Regions from separate parts of the Vibrio agarivorans genome, predicted to be linked through region 1. Evidence: riboswitches for the same ligand, from Rfam matches in the RefSeq annotation. Region 1 holds a riboswitch; each other region holds the start of a gene.
What was found. A riboswitch is a leader RNA that binds a small molecule or an ion and turns the genes downstream of it on or off. The one in region 1 is predicted to bind thiamine pyrophosphate.
Positions count from the first base shown of each region.

Region 2: linked by a shared signal. The riboswitch ahead of thiD (bifunctional hydroxymethylpyrimidine kinase/phosphomethylpyrimidine kinase) and the one ahead of thiC (phosphomethylpyrimidine synthase ThiC) in region 1 are both predicted to bind thiamine pyrophosphate.
Region 3: linked by a shared signal. The riboswitch ahead of thiB (thiamine ABC transporter substrate binding subunit) and the one ahead of thiC (phosphomethylpyrimidine synthase ThiC) in region 1 are both predicted to bind thiamine pyrophosphate.

Region 1 covers NZ_JAUFQF010000004.1:943,638-950,765, forward strand. The annotation lists gene gyrB (DNA topoisomerase (ATP-hydrolyzing) subunit B) at 1-2,259, shown strand, start outside; gene QWZ05_RS12875 (Hsp20 family protein) at 2,654-3,088, shown strand; gene crcB (fluoride efflux transporter CrcB) at 3,277-3,660, shown strand; TPP riboswitch at 3,735-3,833, shown strand; gene thiC (phosphomethylpyrimidine synthase ThiC) at 3,953-5,887, shown strand; gene QWZ05_RS12890 (thiamine phosphate synthase) at 5,891-7,128, shown strand, end outside.
Region 2 covers NZ_JAUFQF010000004.1:2,902,037-2,909,164, reverse strand. The annotation lists gene cobA (uroporphyrinogen-III C-methyltransferase) at 1-527, opposite strand, end outside; partial or broken gene QWZ05_RS21835 (molybdopterin oxidoreductase family protein) at 933-3,426, shown strand; TPP riboswitch at 3,546-3,646, shown strand; gene thiD (bifunctional hydroxymethylpyrimidine kinase/phosphomethylpyrimidine kinase) at 3,736-4,569, shown strand; gene QWZ05_RS21825 (ABC transporter ATP-binding protein) at 4,559-5,323, shown strand; gene QWZ05_RS21820 (ABC transporter permease) at 5,316-6,116, shown strand; gene QWZ05_RS21815 (ABC transporter substrate-binding protein) at 6,143-7,093, shown strand; gene tenA (thiaminase II) at 7,103-7,128, shown strand, end outside.
Region 3 covers NZ_JAUFQF010000004.1:596,969-604,096, forward strand. The annotation lists gene thiP (thiamine/thiamine pyrophosphate ABC transporter permease ThiP) at 1-991, opposite strand, end outside; gene thiB (thiamine ABC transporter substrate binding subunit) at 967-1,959, opposite strand; TPP riboswitch at 1,996-2,093, opposite strand; gene QWZ05_RS11195 (flavin prenyltransferase UbiX) at 2,123-2,758, opposite strand; gene mpl (UDP-N-acetylmuramate:L-alanyl-gamma-D-glutamyl-meso-diaminopimelate ligase) at 2,779-4,134, opposite strand; gene fbp (class 1 fructose-bisphosphatase) at 4,437-5,450, shown strand; gene ppa (inorganic diphosphatase) at 5,663-6,190, shown strand; gene QWZ05_RS11215 (DUF2799 domain-containing protein) at 6,192-6,590, opposite strand; gene QWZ05_RS11220 (gamma-glutamylcyclotransferase family protein) at 6,696-7,043, opposite strand.

The sequences.
Region 1 (7,128 bases):
GGTCACTGTAAAGACATCATTGTGACTATTCATGAGGATAACTCGGTTTCAGTACGCGATGACGGTCGTGGTATCCCAACAGAATTGCACCCAGAAGAGAAAGTCTCTGCGGCGGAAGTTATTATGACGGTACTTCACGCGGGCGGTAAGTTCGATGACAACTCATACAAGGTTTCGGGCGGTCTGCACGGTGTTGGTGTTTCGGTAGTAAACGCACTGTCTAAGCAAGTTACACTAACGATTCATCGTGGTGGTCAAATTCATACTCAAACTTATCACCATGGTGAGCCGCAAGCGCCACTAGGCGTGATTGGCGATACTGATAAAACCGGTACAGAAATCCGTTTCTGGCCAAGTGAAGAGACATTCTCAAACACTGAATTCCATTACGATATCCTAGCTAAGCGTCTACGCGAGCTTTCTTTCCTAAACTCTGGCGTATCGATTAAGCTACGCGACGAGCGCGAAGAAGATAAAGGTGACCACTTCATGTATGAGGGTGGTATCCAAGCGTTCGTAGAGCACTTGAACACCAACAAGACGCCAATCATCGAGAAAGTATTCCACTTCAACTCAGAGCGTGAAGATGGCATTGCAGTAGAAGTGGCAATGCAGTGGAACGATGGCTACCAAGAAAATATTTACTGTTTCACTAACAACATTCCGCAGCGTGATGGTGGTACTCACCTTGCTGGTTTCCGTGCGGCCCTAACTCGTACCCTGAACTCGTTCATGGACAAAGAAGGCTTCTCGAAGAAAGCAAAAACAGCAACATCAGGTGATGATGCGCGTGAAGGTTTGACTGCCGTTATCTCAGTTAAGGTTCCTGATCCTAAATTCTCAAGCCAGACCAAAGACAAGCTAGTTTCATCTGAGGTGAAATCAGCGGTTGAATCTGCAATGGGTGAGAAGCTATCAGAGTTCTTGATTGAGCACCCTGCAGAAGCGAAAACAGTATGTACTAAGATTATCGATGCAGCGCGTGCACGTGATGCAGCGCGTAAAGCGCGTGAGATGACTCGTCGTAAAGGCGCACTAGACCTCGCTGGTCTGCCAGGCAAACTTGCTGACTGTCAGGAAAAAGACCCTGCACTGTCTGAACTCTACATAGTGGAGGGTGACTCGGCAGGCGGCTCCGCAAAACAAGGCCGTAACCGTAAGAATCAAGCGATTCTTCCTCTGAAAGGTAAAATCCTAAACGTTGAGAAAGCGCGTTTCGATAAGATGCTCTCTTCACAAGAGGTTGCAACCCTAATTACAGCTCTTGGCTGTGGTATCGGTCGTGACGAGTACAACCCAGACAAGCTACGCTACCACAACATCATCATCATGACCGATGCCGATGTCGATGGTTCGCACATTCGTACGCTACTATTGACCTTCTTCTACCGTCAAATGCCAGAGCTTATTGAGCGTGGCTACGTGTACATCGCTCAGCCGCCGCTTTACAAAGTGAAGAAAGGTAAGCAAGAGCAGTATATCAAAGACGAAGATGCAATGAACCAATACCAGGTTGCACTTGCGCTAGATAACGCATCTCTGCACGTGAACGCTGAAGCACCAGCATTAGCCGGTGAAGCTCTTGAGTCTTTGGTTAAGCAATACAACAAAGGCATGAAGCTGGTGGAGCGCATGAGCCGTCGCTACCCACAACCGTTAGTGCATGAGCTTGTTTACACGCCGCGTTTAACAGCAGAGCAGTGTCACGATACCGCTGAAGTTGAAGCTTGGACTAAGACATTAGTTGAGCAGCTAAACGCCAAAGAAGTGGGTGCAAGCCAGTACAGCTTTGAGGTTGAGCAGCATGCAGAGCTTGGTCTAAATCTACCTAAGATCATCGTTCGTACTCATGGCGTTGTTCATGAGCATGTACTTTCAGTAGACTTTATCAACTCTAAAGAATACAGCAAGCTGGCTGAGCTTTCTGAAGCGCTAAATGGTTTGATCGAAGAGGGTGCTTACATCAAGCGTGGTGAGCGTACTCTAGCAGTAAACAGCTTCGTTGAAGCCCTAAACTGGCTAATTAAAGAGTCTCGTCGTGGTCTAAGCCTACAGCGCTACAAAGGTCTAGGTGAGATGAACCCAGATCAGCTTTGGGAAACGACAATGGATCCAGAAACGCGTCGTATGATGCAGGTAACGATTGAAGATGCGGTGGGTGCTGACCAACTGTTCACGACTCTTATGGGTGACCAAGTTGAGCCACGTCGTAACTTTATTGAAGAAAATGCATTGAAAGTAGCGAACCTAGACGTCTAGATTCTCGCTCTCAATCACGACTCAAGTTAAAACACCGCCCTTAAAAACGGCGGTGTTTTTTAGTTTTTAATCTACATAAAATCATGCAGTTATAAATTATTTGTATTTATTCTCTTGAAAGCGTTTTGACTCGTCCCTATATCTGTTTATGAAGAGGTGGACGAACTTGCTAGAGACTAGAAGTTTTCCCTCTTTAAAGTGCCAACGAACTATTGCTCACGAGAGGATAGGGAAGTGGCAAACAATTTAAACTTGATCCGTAAGCATGTCCCAGAGTCGTCCGAGGTGAGACCAAGAGGAGTGCCGAGAGATCTCTTAGCGAGCAAAATGATCAGCCACAGTTTTGATCATCAGTATTAACGCTAAGACTATTGCTTACTAAAAGGATAGCATTATGAGAACTGTAGATTTCACTCCACTTTACCGCAACGCAATTGGCTTCGATCGTCTATTCAATATGATGGAAGCAAACTCAGCGAAAAATACTTCAGGCGGTTACCCTCCATACAACATCGAGCAAAAAGATGAAAACCACTACCGCATTACTATGGCAGTAGCAGGCTTCGCCGATGACCAAATCGATCTGACACAGAAAGAAAATATGTTGATCGTAAAAGGTGAGCGTAAAGCAGATGAGGGTAAGAACTACGTTTATCAAGGTATTGCAGAGCGCGACTTTGAGCGTAAGTTCCAACTAGCAGATTATGTCAAGGTGGTTGGTGCGACGATGGAAAACGGCTTGTTGCACGTTGATCTAGAGCGCGAGATCCCTGAAGCGATGAAACCTCGCAAGATTGCTATTAACGGCAATAACTTGCTAGAAGGTTAATCATCAAACCTCGATTTTAAGAAAGGTGTCCATTGGGCACCTTTTTTTGTGCATGCTGACCAGTAAAGCGTTGTTAGCTTGGAATAAGTGACGCCTGTAACTTTCTCATTTTGTTGTCGTTTGCTGGTATACACGTATACTTATCAGCATAAATTTTCGGCAGTTTTTGCAAAAAAGGGAGAGGGGAAATGGGTCAGTTTTCCATTTTGGGCTTCATCGCGCTCGGTGGTGCTTTTGGTGCTTGTTCAAGATATTTAGTTTCTGAGTTGTGTGTACAGCTTTTTGGTCGTGGTTTCCCTTATGGCACATTGACCGTCAATGTCATCGGTTCGTTTGCGATGGGCTGCCTGATCGCTGCCTTTGAGAATGAACTTCTCGCTACTGAGCCATGGCGTCAAATTATTGGGTTAGGCTTCTTAGGGGCACTGACTACGTTCTCTACTTTTTCTATGGACAATGTGCTGCTGATGCAGCAAGGCGCTTTCTTTAAGATGGGTCTTAATGTGCTGCTCAATGTATTTCTAAGTATTTCAGCGGCCTGGATTGGCTTTCAAATTTTGATAAAGAGCTAACAATATTGAGTGATCCGATTGGTTTGTCGCCAACATTTTTCTATAATCGAACCACTCACAGCAACATAGTGAGCTGATACTTGTCGGAGTGCCTTAAGGCTGAGACCGTTCATTCGGGATCCGTTGAACCTGATCTGGTTAATACCAGCGAAGGGAACAAGAGAAAGCGTTCAACTATTCTATATGAACCTTTATTAAGCTCGGAAGAACCGCTCAACCTCTTTCGACGCCTCTTGTCGCATCTATCCGCCAAGCATTTTTATCCCAATTATAGTTATAAAGGAAAAATGCTATGTCGAATCGCAAACAAGCGAGACTGGAAGCCAAACAGTTTATTGATACCTTATCTGTCCAACCATACCCAAATTCAAGCAAGGTATATGTTGAGGGCTCACGCCCCGATATCCGTGTCCCAATGCGCGAAATAGCGCTTGCAGATACTCTCGTAGGTGGCACTAAAGAGCAGCCTATTTATGAGCCCAATGAGGCGATTCGCGTCTATGATACTTCTGGTGTTTACACCGACCCTGAGCATACTATCGACCTCTATAGTGGCTTACCAAAGCTACGCGAAACGTGGATCGAAGAGCGTCTTGATACAGAGTTACTCGATGATGTGAGCTCTGTGTACACCAAGCAGCGTCTAGAAGATGATACTTTAGATGAACTGCGCTACGGCAATTTGCCGCGTATTCGCCGCGCGAAAGCGGGACAACGTGTCACGCAGTTGCACTATGCGCGCAAAGGTATTGTAACGCCAGAAATGGAATACATCGCGATTCGTGAGAACATGGGGCGCGCAAAATATCGCGATCAAGTGCTGACTCAGCAGCATCCTGGTCAGCATTTTGGTGCGAACCTTCCACAAGACATTACCCCTGAGTTCGTTCGCCAAGAAGTTGCAGAAGGCCGCGCGATTATCCCTTCCAATATAAACCACCCAGAGTCAGAGCCGATGATCATCGGTCGCAACTTCCTCGTCAAAGTGAACGCCAACATCGGAAACTCTTCAGTTTCTTCATCTATTGAAGAGGAAGTTGAGAAGCTAGTGTGGTCGACACGTTGGGGGGGAGATACAGTAATGGACCTTTCAACGGGACGAAACATTCATGAAACGCGTGAATGGATACTGCGTAATAGCCCAGTGCCGATTGGTACTGTGCCTATGTATCAAGCGCTCGAGAAAGTAAATGGTGTTGCTGAGAACCTTAATTGGGAAGTGATGCGTGACACGCTGATTGAGCAAGCAGAGCAGGGGGTAGATTACTTTACCATTCATGCCGGCCTGCTACTGCGTTATGTGCCTATGACTGCAAAGCGTGTGACGGGCATTGTATCTCGCGGTGGCTCTATCATTGCTAAATGGTGTCTGGCTCACCACCAAGAGAGCTTCCTTTATACCCAGTTCCGCGAGATCTGTGAGATTTGTGCCAAGTACGATGTTGCGTTGTCGTTGGGAGATGGGTTGCGTCCGGGTTCGATTGCTGATGCTAATGATGAAGCGCAGTTTGCTGAGCTACGCACCCTTGGTGAACTGACTAAAGTGGCTTGGGAGTATGACGTTCAGGTCATTATCGAAGGCCCAGGTCACGTGCCAATGCATATGATCAAAGAGAACATGGATGAACAGCTTAAACACTGTCATGAAGCGCCATTTTACACGTTAGGTCCGCTGACTACCGATATCGCTCCCGGCTACGACCACATTACCTCAGGGATTGGTGCGGCCATGATTGGTTGGTATGGCTGCGCGATGCTGTGTTATGTCACACCGAAAGAGCACTTAGGCTTACCGAATAAAGATGATGTTAAGACAGGCCTTATTACTTATAAGCTCGCTGCTCACGCCGCCGATCTCGCAAAAGGCCACCCTGGCGCTCAGGTACGTGACAATGCGCTGTCAAAAGCTCGCTTTGAGTTCCGTTGGGAAGATCAGTTTAATCTGTCTCTTGACCCTGATACGGCTCGCTGTTTCCATGACGAAACGTTACCCCAAGAGTCGGGTAAGGTGGCACACTTCTGTTCGATGTGTGGGCCAAAGTTCTGCTCAATGAAGATCTCTCAAGAGGTACGCGAATACGCAAAAGACACAGAGCAAGTCGCTGCTGACCAAGCGATTGAGATAAAGATGCTCGATAACCCGCTTGAAGGTATGCGTCAAAAATCCCAAGAATTTCTAGAGACTGGCTCTGAACTTTATCATCCAGCGGCAACGTTAGAGGACTAAATAATGCAACTGCTCGTACCGCGTCAGCAGATTGAATTAACGGAATCGCTACAGCAGTGTTTATCGGTCGCAAAGCAGCACGGCTTTGCGATTGATGCCATTGAATTGGGCATAAGCCCAACGCCTTGCTTCCAGATTCAAACCGATACAAAAACGCTAACCCTTAAGCACAACCTACAGCACCCACAAGACAGTGGGTGTGAAGTTGACTTGGAATTTGCCTATCAAACCACGCTCTGCATAACCGATGCTGCTCTACTTGAGCGTACTGAAAATCGTATCTTACTCTCAGTCATCGATGAAGGGAGCTTGATGGATGTCTGGCAACATCAAGGTGAGACTCGGGTAATACGTTACTCCGATCGCTCTAACCGCGACTCAAGCGATCACTTCACGTGGGTCGTCACACTGCTGGCTTTAGATTTTCCGCTCGAAGATGCTCTTACGTTTGCGCGTGCACAGATGAATGTTTCACGTGAAACATGGGCGCACGATTTTCGTGATTTCCCAACCCCCGTTCTCGAAGAGTCTAGGTTAGGTGTTCGTGTTGGGTGGGCGGCAAATGCTGAGCAAACCCAGTTTCCAGCTATGGATAAAGAAGCAATAGGGCTATATCCAGTTGTCGATAGCGCTGACTGGATTGAGCGCCTATTGGAGATGGGAGTCAAAACAACGCAGTTAAGAATCAAAGATGCGAGCACTCCGGATCTAGAGCAGCAGATCCAACGAAGCATTGAAGTTGGACGTCAATACGACGCTCAGGTGTTTATTAATGATTATTGGCAGTTAGCGATTAAGCATGGTGCGTATGGTGTGCATCTTGGGCAAGAGGATATTGAAGAGTCGAATCTTAGCCAACTCGCTAAGGCGGGTATTTGCCTAGGATTATCGACGCATGGTTATTATGAGCTGCTGCGTATTGTTCAGATTAACCCTAGCTATATCGCGTTAGGCCATATCTTTCCAACGACAACCAAGCAGATGCCTTCCAAACCACAGGGCTTAGTACGTTTGGCTCATTATCAGAAATTGATTGATTCGATACCCTATGCGCAAGACCAGTTAGGTTATCCAACGGTAGCGATCGGCGGTATCGACTTGAGCAATGCTCAACAGGTCTGGGAGTGTGGTGTTTCGAGCCTCGCGGTTGTCAGAGCAATCACGCTTGCTGATGAGCCACTGCAAGTGAAAAAAGCGTTTGATGCACTAATGCAGTCCGAAAATCGTGACGGTGATAAGCA
Region 2 (7,128 bases), 2.0 Mb from region 1:
CCCATATACACCACTAATGTCTGATTGAGTGTCGCGAGTGCATCCCAGTTGAGGCTTAAGTCTTTATCTGCATGGGCAGTAATAAAAGTACAGCCTTGGGCGAGGCCACGATGTGTGAGTGGAATATTGGCATACGTAGTGCAACCAGAAGCGGCGGTAATGCCAGGAACAACATTCACCTTGATACCGTGTTTAGCCAGAAACAGCATCTCCTCTCCACCTCGGCCAAAAACAAAGCTGTCACCCCCTTTAACACGGCAAACTCGCAAGCCCTGTTGAGCGCAATTGAGCAACGTGTGGTTGATCTCATCTTGTGTTGAGCTGTGATGATTCTTGGCTTTACCAACATAAATTTGTTGCGCGCTTTGGGGAAATAGTTGACGTATTTCACGGCTGACTAAGTTGTCAAAGATGATGCACTCGGCGTTTTCTATCGCCTTCATGGCCTTAATCGTTAGGAGATCAGGATCGCCTGGCCCCGCACCAACGAGGGTAATATGACCGGATTGATATAGAGTATTTGTCATGTTGCTTCCTGCCCAGCACCTATCGTGTCATTGGTTATTGCTTGAATGATTAGAGGCAAATTAAATGCCAGATGTAAAATTACTGTTGTTACTTTGTTGCAAAGTTCTTTTTGAACAATGGTTTGGGTGGTTTTTGTGTCATGAAGGTAAGCATGTTTATCAGGGTGTTTAAGGCTAAATTTGCTATAAATTGGGCTTTTGTGGTGCAAAACTGTTCAAGCTGGTGCAAGTAAGTTGTTTGCTGGTTATAAAATTACAATATTCAATATAATACTTTAGGGGTAGTTTTGTTTTATCTTATTGTTTTGTAGGGATAAATATTCAAATAGTTATATTTTTTTACGGTTGGATTGAATATTGCTTTGTGATTGGTAATCAACGGAATGAATAACTAGGGTGATAGTAGTGACTCAACAGAACGATGGTTGGATAAAAACGACATGTGCGTATTGCGGTGTGGGTTGCGGAGTAGAGGCTCGCCCAACAATCTCGGGAGAGCTTGAAGTTCGTGGAGACAAAAGCCACCCCTCTAATTATGGCAAACTTTGTACAAAAGGGATCGCGCTCGGCGAGACAGTGATTCAAGACGGAAGGTTACTGACGCCAACATTGAATACGCCTCACGGTGAGCAAAGTTTAGACTGGTCGGATGCGACTTCATTGGTAGCGGAGAAATTTGCCCAAACCATAAAACAACATGGTGCAGACTCGGTGGCCTTCTATGTCTCTGGACAGCTGCTCACAGAGGACTACTATGTCGCCAATAAATTGATCAAAGGGTTTATGGGCACAGCGAATATTGATAGTAACTCTCGTCTTTGTATGGCTTCTTCGGTGGTGGGCCACAAAAGAGCCTTTGGAGCGGATACGGTTCCGGTCTGTTATGAGGATTTAGAGCAAGCGGAGCTGGTGGTATTGGTGGGTTCAAATCTAGCGTGGTGCCATCCAGTTCTATTTCAACGTCTACGCATGGCAAAGCAGGCTAATCCTCAATTGAAGGTCGTGGTGATCGACCCTCGCGAGACTGACTCTGACGAGATCTCTGATCTGCATCTATCAATTGACTCAGGAGCCGATGTTGCCTTGTTTAATGGGCTGCTAAATTACCTTCATCGCCATAATCATGTTGATCAAACCTTTATCAAAAAGCATACCCAACAGTTTGAACAAGCGCTGGAATCAGCACAACAAGAGCAGCGTATTGAGCGTCAAACGGGGCTAAGTGGCGAGCAACTTGCTGCTTTCTACCAGCTATTTGCACAGACAAACAAAGTGGTGACGGTCTACTCGCAAGGTGTCAATCAATCAACCAGCGGTGCAGATAAGGTCAACAGTATCCTCAATTGCCACCTTGCAACCGGAAAAATCGGTAAGCCGGGTTGTGGTCCATTTTCTGTTACCGGACAGCCCAATGCGATGGGGGGGGCGCGAAGTGGGGGCGCTGGCCAATATGCTCTGTGCACACATGGAACTTGATAACCCAGAGCATCATCAGTTGGTGAGCGAGTTCTGGCAAGCCCCTTTATTAGCCAATCGCCCAGGTCTAAAGGCAGTGGATATGTTTGATGCCATGGCGGATGGTAAAATCAAAGCCGTGTGGATAATGGCAACCAATCCTGCGGTGAGTTTACCGAACTCAGAAAAGGTCAAGCAAGCGTTAGCAAACTGCCCATTTGTCGTGGTGTCAGATTGCATCAAGCAGACAGAAACCACGGCACTGGCAGATTTGTTATTACCTGTGCAGGGCTGGAGCGAAAAGTCAGGTACAGTGACCAACTCTGAACGCCGAGTGTCGCGACAAAGACGTGTAATGCCAAGCCCCGGAGACGCAAGGCCTGATTGGTGGGTTATCTCTCAGGTCGCACAAAAAATGGGATTTGGTGAAGCCTTTGATTATCTGCACGAAGGGGAAATTTTCAAAGAGTACGCGACACTGACAGGGTTAGGGAACATGAACGGAGAGCGAGATTTCTCTCTGATTGGCTTGAGTCAGTTAGATGATCAAGGGTATAGCGTGTTAGAGCCACAGCAATGGCCTGTGCTCAAGCACCAAACGGAGGTCGTCAATCAACGCTTTTTCACCCATGGTCAGTTTTACACCGCTGATGCTAAGGCGCGCTTTGTCCCTGTTAGTCATAAGCCACCACAGAGCACGGTCAATAGTGAGTATCCACTATTGTTGAATAGTGGCCGTACTCGCGATCACTGGCATACCATGACTCGCACAGGCTTGGCTGCGCAATTAGGCGATCACACCCCAGAGCCTTATGTACTCGTTCATCCTGATACTGCGGCGAAGTATGGTTTAAAGGATCAGTCTATTGCGCGCCTACACAACCGTTTCGGCGAGTGCTTAGCGAAAGTCACGTATTCACCACAGCAGCAATTGGCAGAGCTATTTGTGCCGATTCATTGGAATGGTCAAACCGCCAACAATAGCAAACCGTGTAATCTTATTGCGCCATACACCGATAGTCTATCGGGCCAACCTGAATTTAAGCATACTCCGGTTGTTATTGAGCCTTGCTTGTATCAAAGTCAGGGGCTATTTCTGACTCGTCAGCCTATCGAACTCGAGGGAATAGAGTATTGGGCAAGACAAAAAATAGCCGATGGTTATGCTTATCACATTGAATCAAACCGTTCCCTCAAAGACCTACAGACTTGCCTTTCTTCGTTGATCAAAGACCAAAGCCGCCATATGCAATATCAAGATGGTAATCAAAATATGGTTAGTCGTTTTATCAGTGACCAGGCACAGGCCATGAGTGAGATGATCGTGGTTAAAGGTGCGTTCGGTGAGGGCGAGAAAGCCGCTTATATTGCGTCATTTAATGAGCCACTCGACACCATTAAGGCACAGTCTTGGTTCCCAGCAGCACAAGAAATCATGGTTTAATGAAAAGTTTCTCGGGGACTGGAGCTTAACAGGAAGTGGAATAAGCTCACTGAGTTCTCAAAGACAATCAATAAGCGTTAAAAACAGGTGCATCGCACGATATTTCACTGCTATCATAACGCCAATAGTCGGGGGGCCAGTTTATGGCTGAGATCGAATTTCGAGACCCGTTGAACCTGATTCAGTTAGCACTGACGTAGGGAACTATCGCGCTTTAGCAAGGCTGTCAAACAGTGGCAGTCAACTTGATGAGGGCTATGTTAGCCTCAACTAAAGCCCGTTCCTCTGCGTCACGCATTAGGAGCGATCATGACGCACGTAAACACTTCTCAAACTCCCATTGTACTTACCATTGCAGGGTCGGATAGCGGCGGTGGTGCAGGCATTCAAGCCGATATCAAAGCCATCTCTGCCACAGGTAGTTATGCTTGTTCGGTGATCACAGCAATTACCTCGCAAAACACCCAGGGCGTTTCTGCTATTTTGCCCATCCCATTGGAGCATGTTGAAAGCCAACTTGATGCGGTATTCACGGACTTAAACATCGTTGCGGTAAAAGTGGGTATGTTGGCCGATAGCAATATTATCAAGGTCGTGGCCAACAAAATTAGACAGTATCAACCTCGCTTTTTAGTGGTTGACCCTGTGATGGTCGCGACAAGCGGCGACTTATTGCTTGAGCAATCCGCCATCAGCACCTTGAAACAAGAGCTACTTCCTCTTGCTGATATCATTACACCTAACCTTCCTGAAGGCGCAGCTTTAATCGGTACATCGGTTCCGCAAACCCAAGCAGAGATGGGGGCGATGAAAGCGCAGCTTCGTTCGCTTAGCGCTAAGGCTGTTCTGCTGAAAGGTGGTCATTTAGAGAAAGATGAAAACAGTAACGATCTGTTGATCACTCAAGAGAGTGACGAGCTGATCAGCGCAAAACGTTTCCCTACCCGTAACACGCATGGCACAGGTTGCACACTGTCGTCTGCCATTGCTTCTTATCTTGCGCAGGGTAATGACTTAACAGCGGCGGTCAAACTAGGAAAAAGTTATATCTCGCAAGCCATCGTACATGCTGATGAGTTAAATGTCGGTCAAGGTCATGGCCCAGTGAATCATTTCTATCAAGGTCATGCGGATGTCCGCTAATGCTATAGGTGTCGGTCTCGAGAGATTGCGCCTGCAGTACCTTGATGCTGATGCCGCCACGTTAGAGCAGTTGACGCTGAATATTACCGCCGGCCAATGGACGGTGCTGCTAGGGCGTAGTGGTTGCGGAAAAACAACACTCCTTCGTTATCTGGCGGGCTTGTTATCGGACAAGGTCGCAGTGTCAGGTAAGCTGCAAGTGAGTGATGGGCATGGCCTTGAGCATCGTATCGCTTATATGGCTCAACAAGATCTGCTGATGCCTTGGTTAAGCGTGCTCGACAATGTATGCCTAAGCCAACGTTTTTCTGATCGCCATAAGGAGGTAACAGTCACTCAAAGTCGTGAGGCTGCGATACAATTGCTGGAAAAAGTGGGCTTGGCGCAATATTCACAAGCGATGCCAAGTCAGTTATCAGGAGGGATGCGCCAGCGTGTCGCTCTTGCTAGAACATTGATGCAAGATAAGCCACTAGTGTTGATGGATGAGCCCTTTTCCGCTTTAGATGCCGTCACTCGCTACAAACTACAAAACTTATCTGCTCAACTATTGCAAGGCAAAACAGTCGTGCTGATAACCCATGATCCACAAGAGGCTGTGAGATTGGCGAATGAGCTGTATGTGTTGCAAGGCAGTCCCGCTAGCGCGCTAAAATTAGCGGTTCCTGCGACGCAAACGCCACGTCAATTGGATACTGAGTGTGCCCAAATACAGCAGTCTATTTTGGATCAGTTGGAGCGAGATTATGACTGACACCACACAGTACAACCAACTGGTTTCTCAAACAGCAGTGCGAGAACGTCTTGACCACCCGGTTATTCGATTATGTATCACCACCTTGATCATCTTAGCGATTTGGCAAGCTGTGGTTGTGGTGTTTGAGCTGCCAAGCTTTATATTGCCCGCTCCGCTTGATGTTATGGATAGGCTCATTGCTCGCTATGATGTGCTTTTGGGGCACTCGTGGGTGACGGCACAGGAGATTTTATTGGGGCTGATGCTGGGTTTGAGCATGGGGCTACTGTTCGCGTTACAAATGTTGATGTTTGAGCCGCTAAAGCGTTGGTTGTTGCCGATTTTGATCGCGAGCCAGGCCATTCCTGTGTTTGCTATTGCGCCGATATTAATGCTGTGGCTCGGCTATGGTATTGCCTCAAAAGTCGTTATGGCTGCCATCATTATCTTCTTCCCAGTCACGACGTGCTGCTATGACGGTTTACGAAATACCCCACGAGGCTACCTCGATCTAGCTCAAACCATGGGCGCGACTAAGTGGCAATGTTTACGTCATATCCAACTACGCGCCGCACTGCCTACATTAGCATCCGGTATTCGTGTTGCGGTTGTTGTCGCACCCATTGGTGCCGTAGTAGGAGAATGGGTAGGTTCAAGTGCAGGGCTTGGCTATCTGATGTTGCAAGCCAATGCGCGGATGATCATTGATGAGATGTTCGCTGCTCTGTTTATACTCGCGCTACTCTCGATATCGCTTTACTTCATTACCGATAAATTACTAAAAAAATGGATTCCCTGGGAAAACCAGTAGGGATATCACCTTCAAAGGAAATACAGATGAAAAAGACTTCATTTCTTACCGCCGCTGCAGTGATAGCCACCACCTTTTCACTCAATGTGGCTGCTGCTGAAAAGAAAATGACCTTGATGTTGGATTGGTTCGTCAATCCAAACCATGGCCCAATCGTAATTGCGCATGAGCGTGGTTACTTCAAAGAGCAAGGTTTAGAGATTGCGATTCAAGAGCCAGCCGATCCAAGCACACCAGCAAAATTGGTGGCCGCAGGTCGAGTTGATTTAGCCGTCTCTTATCAGCCAAGCCTAACCACCGATGTGGCAGCAGGTTTACCTTTGATCCGCGCAGCGACTTTGATTGCCACACCACTAAACACGTTAATGGTGTTGGATAATGGTAAAAATGATTCTCTCGCCGATCTGAAAGGCAAAAAGATTGGTATTGCGATTTCTGGCAATGAGGAAGCCACCATTGGCACTATGCTCGGCAAAGAGGGCTTAACGCTATCTGATGTCGAAACGATTAACGTAGGTTGGGCACTCTCTTCGTCTCTGGCCTCCGGTCAAGTGGATGCGATTTGGGGTGGTCTACGCAACTTTGAAACCAATCAACTCGCGTTAGAAGGCTTTAAAGCGAAAGCGTTCTTCCCAGAAGAGCATGGCGTACCAACCTATGATGAGTTGGTGTTTGTTGCGAATGCGAACAAGCATGATAAAGAAGCGCTCAAGGCATTTGCTAAAGCACTAGAGCAAGCAACTACCTATATTGTTAATCACCCAGAAGCGTCTTGGAATGAGTTTGTCGCTTATTCACCGGACACGCTAGACAATGAGCTGAATGCGCGTGCATGGAATGACACTTTGACTCGATTTGCTCTGCGCCCTTCTGCGGTTGATTTGAAGCGCTACGATGATTATGCAGAGTTTATGTACAACAAGGGCATCATAAAATCCCTGCCGAAAGCGGCGACTTACGTTCCAAGTTTTGATTAAGAGGTCATGATGAAAGTTCAAGATTTGATAGAGGC
Region 3 (7,128 bases), 350 kb from region 1:
AACGCCAATCACTAACAACGGACCAAAGTTGCGTATTCAAGCCACTCACAAAGACCATCACCAACGGAGGGATCACTAGCAATACACCACCAATGATCCAAAAGCTGTCCCATGCTTTTGACCACCAATGATCCTTACCAACAAAATTGTCTCTTGCCTTACTGCCAGACTCGACTGCCATTGGCTTTGAGAGCTTTTGGATCCCGATAGCTAATAAGCCACAAAGCAGCATTTGCCATAGGGCAAGCAATGCACCTGTCTGCAAGTCAAAATCAAATTTTATTGCCTGGTAGATCGCGAGTTCTATTGTGGTGGATTTTGGCCCTCCACCCAACGCCATAACGGTAGCAAAGCTAGTAAAGCAGAGCATAAATACCAACCCATATACATGCGGCAGTTGTTGACGAAGCCTCGGCCATTCAATCCATTTAAATTTGTACCAATGCCCCATCCCAAGATGTGCACACAGTCGGTGCTGCTCTTGAGGTATGCTTTCGAGAGATTGCAGCAGCAACCTCGCTGCATACGGCAGATTAAAAAACACATGCGCCAGTAAGATTCCGTTTAGGCCATAGATGGAAAAAGGCAGTGATAAGTCAAACAGCTCAAGCCCCTTCGCTAGCCAACCTCGATTACCGTATATCGCCAGCAAGCCAAAAACCCCGACCAACACAGGCAATACTAACGTTGTAGCAAATATCTTGATCAATAGATCTCGGCCTGGGAATTGACGGCGAGAGAGGGCGTGAGCGAGCGGAATCGCGAGCCCAACACTGAGTAAAGTCGATAAGCTCGCTTGATAGAAACTAAACTTAGTGACGTGTCGATAGTAGGGTTCATTCCAGATCTGTGCGATCTCTAAGGACGGAGCAAACGACACAAGAGCAGCCAGCGCTGAAATAACAAAGGCCGCGATAGCTATCGCGACCCATAAACCTATTTTAGGTACGTGATTCACAACTGGCCTTAGAAGGTCAGCGCATGCTGCCATTCACGGATCCAGCCTCGGCGTTTTTGTGCGACTTCGTCAGCGGAAAAACTCAGCGCATTCTCAGGTTGAGTTAATGTCGCAAAGCCCTGAGGTAAGGCAACGTTGGTCACTGGATACATCCAGTTACCCGTAGGCATCGCCGCCTGAAAATCTTCAGAGAGGACAAATTGCATAAACTGATCCGCCAGAGCTTGCTTGTCGGTCCCCTTCACTTTGGCAACTACCTCAACCTGAGTGTAATGGCCTTCAGCAAAATCAGCCGCAGCAAATCGCTCATCTTCTTCCGCAATCAAGTGATACGCTGGCGATGTGGTGTATGAGAGCACCATATCCGACTCACCCTCTAAAAACATCGAATACGCTTCAGACCAACCTTTGGTCACAGTCACCGTCTTCGTTGCGAGTTGCTGCCAAGCCTCAGTGGCTTTGTCGCCATAGACAGACTTCATCCACAACAGCAGCCCTTGCCCAGGTGTCGATGTTCTTGGGTCTTGGTATATCACCTTAATATCGTCACGCTCTTCCACCAGCTCTTTAAGGCTTTGGGGTGGGTTTTCTAACTTCTCTTTGTTGTAAACAAACGCAAAATAACCGTAATCAAACGGGATAAAAGTGTCATCTTCCCAACCACCAGGCAGGGTAATCGCCGAGGTATTGACCTTATGAGTATCCAATAGCCCCGTTTCACGCGCTTCTGTCATTAGGTTATTGTCCAACCCAAGAATGATATCCGCTTTGCTGTTGCTGCCCTCTAAGCGCAGGCGATTGAGAATAGAAACGCCATCATCAAGGGCGATAAAATTCAACTCACAATCACATTGAGACTCAAACGCCTGCTTGACCGCCGGCCCAGGACCCCAGTCAGAAGCAAAAGAGTCGTAGGTGTAAACTGTCAGTGTGTTGCTTGCTGCAAATGCAGAGCTTGAGATGAGCGCGAAAGCGCTGATTAAGTAAGAAGACGATGTCATCGTGTACATTCCTTGTCATCGCTGGGCAGGGCGACCTAAACAAGGTCTCTCAATGCCTACGCCAGCATTATCTGGTTCAGGTCGCTACGGGTATTTTCTCAGCTGACCTCACGCCAGCACCCCGTTGAGTGGCACAAATTGTAATGTTAATTAAAGGTAAACGCTAGCTGCGTTGATCGTAACCCCATCGAGGCACTAACCCCTGCTCTACACCTAGGTGATCTAAAATACGCGCCACCATAAAGTCAATCAGATCTTCGATGGTTTTCGGTTGATGATAAAACCCCGGCGCTGCGGGCATGATGGTGACACCCATTTGAGAAAGCTTGTGCATATTTTCTAGGTGTAAGGTCGAAAATGGCGTCTCTCTCACTACCAACAGCAGTTGTCCTCGCTCTTTAAGCACGACATCCGCTGCACGCTCAATCAAGTTGTCCGACATCCCATGGGCAATTGCAGCCACACTGCCGGCAGAGCAAGGACACACCACCATCTGCTTTGGTGCTGCAGAGCCAGATGCCACTGGAGAAAACCAATCCTCTTTACCGCATACGACTAACTTGTCTGCCTCACAGCCCAAATGCTCTACCAAGGCTTGATGTGCAGCGTCTGGCCCACTGGGTAGCTTTAGGCCATGCTCTGTGGCTAATACCACACGCGCAGCAGACGAAATGAGAAGATAGACTTGATAGTCCGCGGCAAGCAAGCACTCCAGCAGGCGCAACCCATAAGGTGCGCCTGACGCTCCAGTAAACGCCAGTGTGATTGCCTTGTTGTTCGCTACAGTTTGTGTGGTCACGCGCTATTTCTCTTTATGGTTTATTTGGTGGAGAGAGCTCGCAGGAGTTTGTCGTGAATACCTTCAAACCCTCCATTACTCATCACCAGAATATGGTCTCCAGGCTTTGCGCTGGCGACGATCTTCTCAACAAGGCGGTCGATGTTATCGTCAGTATCGCTCTGTTGAGCACACTGCTGCGCAACATCACTCACACACCAATCTATCGAATCAGGCTGATAAATAAACACGCTGTCTGCCGCAGACAATGACGCCGCCAAGGTTTCTTTGTGTACTCCGCGTTTCATCGTCGCGGAGCGAGGCTCTAAGACCGCAATGATCTTATCTTTGCCCACCTTGTTACGCAGGCCACCCAATGTCAGTTCAATGGCCGTTGGGTGATGAGCAAAATCATCATAGACCGTAATACCGTTGAACTCTCCTTTGAGCTCAAGCCTACGTTTCGTATTGATAAACTTCGCTAACGCTTCGCACGCATGCTGTGGAGAGACACCGACGTGACGTGCAGCGGCAATGGCCATGAGGGCATTATCGACATTGTGATCGCCCACTAGATCCCAATCAACCTGACCAACAACCTGCTCTTGATAACTCACCTCAAACTGGCTGCCATCTTTACGCAATTTTTTGGCGCTCCAGTCCCCTTGCTGGCCGGAAAATTCCGTTTCGCTCCAACAGCCTCGGTCAAGCACATCGGCAATCGCACTGTCACTCTTTGGTGACAGAATCCGACCATTGCCCGGTACTGTGCGTACCAAATGATGAAACTGACGCTTGATCGCTTCTAAATCATCAAAGATATCAGCATGATCAAACTCAAGGTTATTCATGATCAAAGTGCGAGGATGGTAATGAACAAACTTAGAGCGCTTATCAAAGAAGGCGCTATCATACTCGTCCGCTTCAACCACAAAGAACATGCTCTCACCCAAGCGAGCCGAAATGCCAAAGTTCCCTAACACACCTCCCACGAGGAATCCGGGTTGATAACCGCACTCCTCTAGAATCCAAGCCAGCATGCTTGACGTTGTCGTTTTGCCATGCGTGCCAGATACTGCAAGTACCCAGCGGTCATGCAAGAGAAACTCTTGTAGCCACTGAGGACCAGAGGTGTAACGAAAGTTACGGTTTAGAACATATTCAACACAGGGATTGCCGCGACTCATCGCATTGCCAATCACGACAAGGTCTGGGGCTGGCTCAAGTTGAGCAGGGTCATAACCTTGAATGATTTCGATACCATGCTCTTCAAGCATCGTACTCATTGGAGGGTAAACATTGGCATCAGAGCCCGTCACTTTATGGCCAAGTTGGCGAGCTAACATAGCCGCACCACCCATAAACGTACCGCAAATACCTAAGATGTGAATGTGCATAGTCGCCATCCCTGTCGATTAATCTAATTACAGCAATTATATCAGCTTGCTACAGGATGAGCATGATACGCGTTTATGGCGCAAAAGATTGAGATCCCGCCTCTATTTGCTCAGCGCAAACGTTCAAGCGCACAAAAAACGAACAAACACACCAAATAATCATACAAATAGCCAGTTTTGGTATTTTATTCAATTCTCGTAATAAATTTTAAACTCTAAGATTAAAGGTGAGCTTGATTCCCCATCAAGAGGCGACACGGCTCCTCCATCTCCCCCTAAAAATTAAGAGTTAAGGACCTAACATGTCAGGATTACGCACTTTAGGCGAATTCGTTGTCGAGAAACAGGCAGATTTTCCCCATGCCAGCGGCGACCTATCGTCTCTACTCGCGTCTATTCGTCTTGCTGCAAAGATCGTTAACCGTGAAATCAATAAAGCAGGCTTAGTTGATATCACTGGTGCAGTAGGCACAGAAAACGTTCAAGGCGAAGCTCAACAAAAGCTCGACCTATACGCAAATGAAAAGTTCAAGGCAGCACTGGAAGCTCGTGACCAAGTTTGTGGTGTCGCCAGTGAAGAAGAAGATGAAGCGGTAAGCTTTGATCGTGATAAAAACCAACATGCGAAATACGTGGTTTTGATGGATCCACTAGATGGGTCATCAAACATTGACGTTAACGTATCTGTGGGGACGATCTTCTCAATTTACCATCGCGTATCTCCTGTAGGTACACCACCAACTATGGAAGACTTCCTGCAACCAGGCCATAAGCAAGTGGCTGCGGGTTACGTTATCTACGGCTCGTCAACGATGCTAGTGTACACCACTGGTGCTGGTGTTAACGGCTTTACTTACGATCCTTCTCTTGGCACATTCTGTCTTTCTCACGAAAACATGATGATCCCTACCGAGGGTAAAATCTACTCGATCAACGAAGGCAACTACATTCGCTTCCCGAAAGGGGTTAAGAAGTACATTAAGTACTGCCAAGAGAATGTGCCTGAAGATGGCCGTCCTTACACGTCACGCTACATCGGCTCATTGGTATCAGACTTCCACCGCAACCTTTTACACGGTGGTATTTACATGTACCCAAGTACACAAAGCCATCCAAATGGTAAGCTGCGTCTGCTTTACGAGTGTAATCCGATGGCGTTCCTTGTTGAGCAAGCTGGCGGCACAGCTTCTGATGGTCAACAGCGTATTATGGATATCGATCCAAAAGAGCTGCATGAACGCGTTCCGTTCTTCTGTGGCTCAAAATCGATGGTTGATAAAGTCGAAGAGTTCATTAGTGAGTTTCCTGAAGACTAAGTACTACAACACTCAGTACTAATAGCAACAACCCAGAACTAATAGCAACAAGGGCACCTTATTCAAGGTGCCCTTTTGTTTTGCTTTTATTGAACACCTCAAAAACACATCTCTACACTAGCAGTTTGTCGCTCTAGCGAAATATCTTCTATAACTAGGAGTATGCATTCACACGCTATCACAATGATTCCTACCACAAAAAGGATATTTCTATGAGCTTAAATCACGTGCCTGCTGGCCTCTCCCTTCCTGATGATATCTACGTGATCATCGAGATTCCCGCTAACGCAGATCCAATAAAATATGAGGTAGATAAAGACTCCGGGGCGGTATTTGTCGACAGATTCATGTCTGCTCCCATGTTCTACCCATGTAATTATGGCTATGTGAACCACACGCTGTCGCTTGATGGAGACCCGGTTGACGTATTAGTACCCACTCCCTATCCATTGATGCCAGGATCAGTGATACGTTGTCGCCCTGTAGGCGTGTTAATGATGACAGATGAGTCCGGTGAAGATGCCAAAGTATTCGCCGTTCCTCACAGCAAAATATCTAAAGAGTACGATGACATTAAAGACGTCGATGACATTCCAGCGCTTCTCAAAGCGCAAATCACCCAGTTTTTTGAGCGTTACAAGGAACTAGAACCAGGGAAGTGGGTAAAAGTCGAAGGTTGGAAAGACGCCGCCACAGCAAAAGAGGAGATCATCTCCTCTTTTGAGCGAGCGAAAAAATAATCTAGTAGTAACTGCCGTGGGTGTTGGCGTTATAGCCCCACTCCGCGGCGGTCTGGCCTGAAACATATTTTTGATAGTATTTAGGGTCTTTGTAGTCACACACGCCCAAATAGGTAGCACCACTTAACCCCAACTCAAAGGCGCTCTGTTCACAATAAGCATCTCGTCCTTGCTCATAGCCATCGGTGTACGCTTGATAGAGATCAGCAGTAAACACTTGATTATTATCGAGCTCACCCATGCGCTCTTGAGTCAGCTTAACCCAGCCTTTCTGCCCGTGTTCAAGGCCGTACGCTTGCCAGTCTGCCGCAAGTGAGCTCGATGGGACTTCAAGTGACGAGCACCCACCAATAACGGCAGAGGCCAGCAGGGTCCACATAGAAAGTATTAATGGTTTCATCGTGATGTTCTCCTTGATATCAAGTACACAACCTTGCGAACAAATCTATGCACCCAACTCACACAGGTACGTTCTCACACAGGTACGTATGCCTCAACCGATAGTTCAAATCCTCTGAAACCAATCCCCTGAAGCGATTTCAACATCTAACTCAGCTGGCTGTTGATAAAGATAAATCCAAGCTAGACCAAAAGGAGTGCTAATGGTTTCGCGTCGGTATTCCACGGGCACATCTTCAAGGCGATCGAGTTGAGCTAGAGTGTCATCATTCACCCAGTAGACTTCACCTAGAATACTGCTATGACCCGCGATCACCGCAGGATATGCACCAAGATCGAACAGAGTGTACTCAGGAAGCGTCTCACACGTGCCCAAGCAATCACACTGTTCAAGGTAGTGATGGTTGCTCTCTCCCTTGCGTAACGTACCGTAAACAAAGACTAAATGCTGCATACTGCTATCCCTAATATCGTCAACCATGTCAACTCGATCCGAACTTCAACTATAGCAAAGTTTCATATTGAGCAAATCTAGTGCC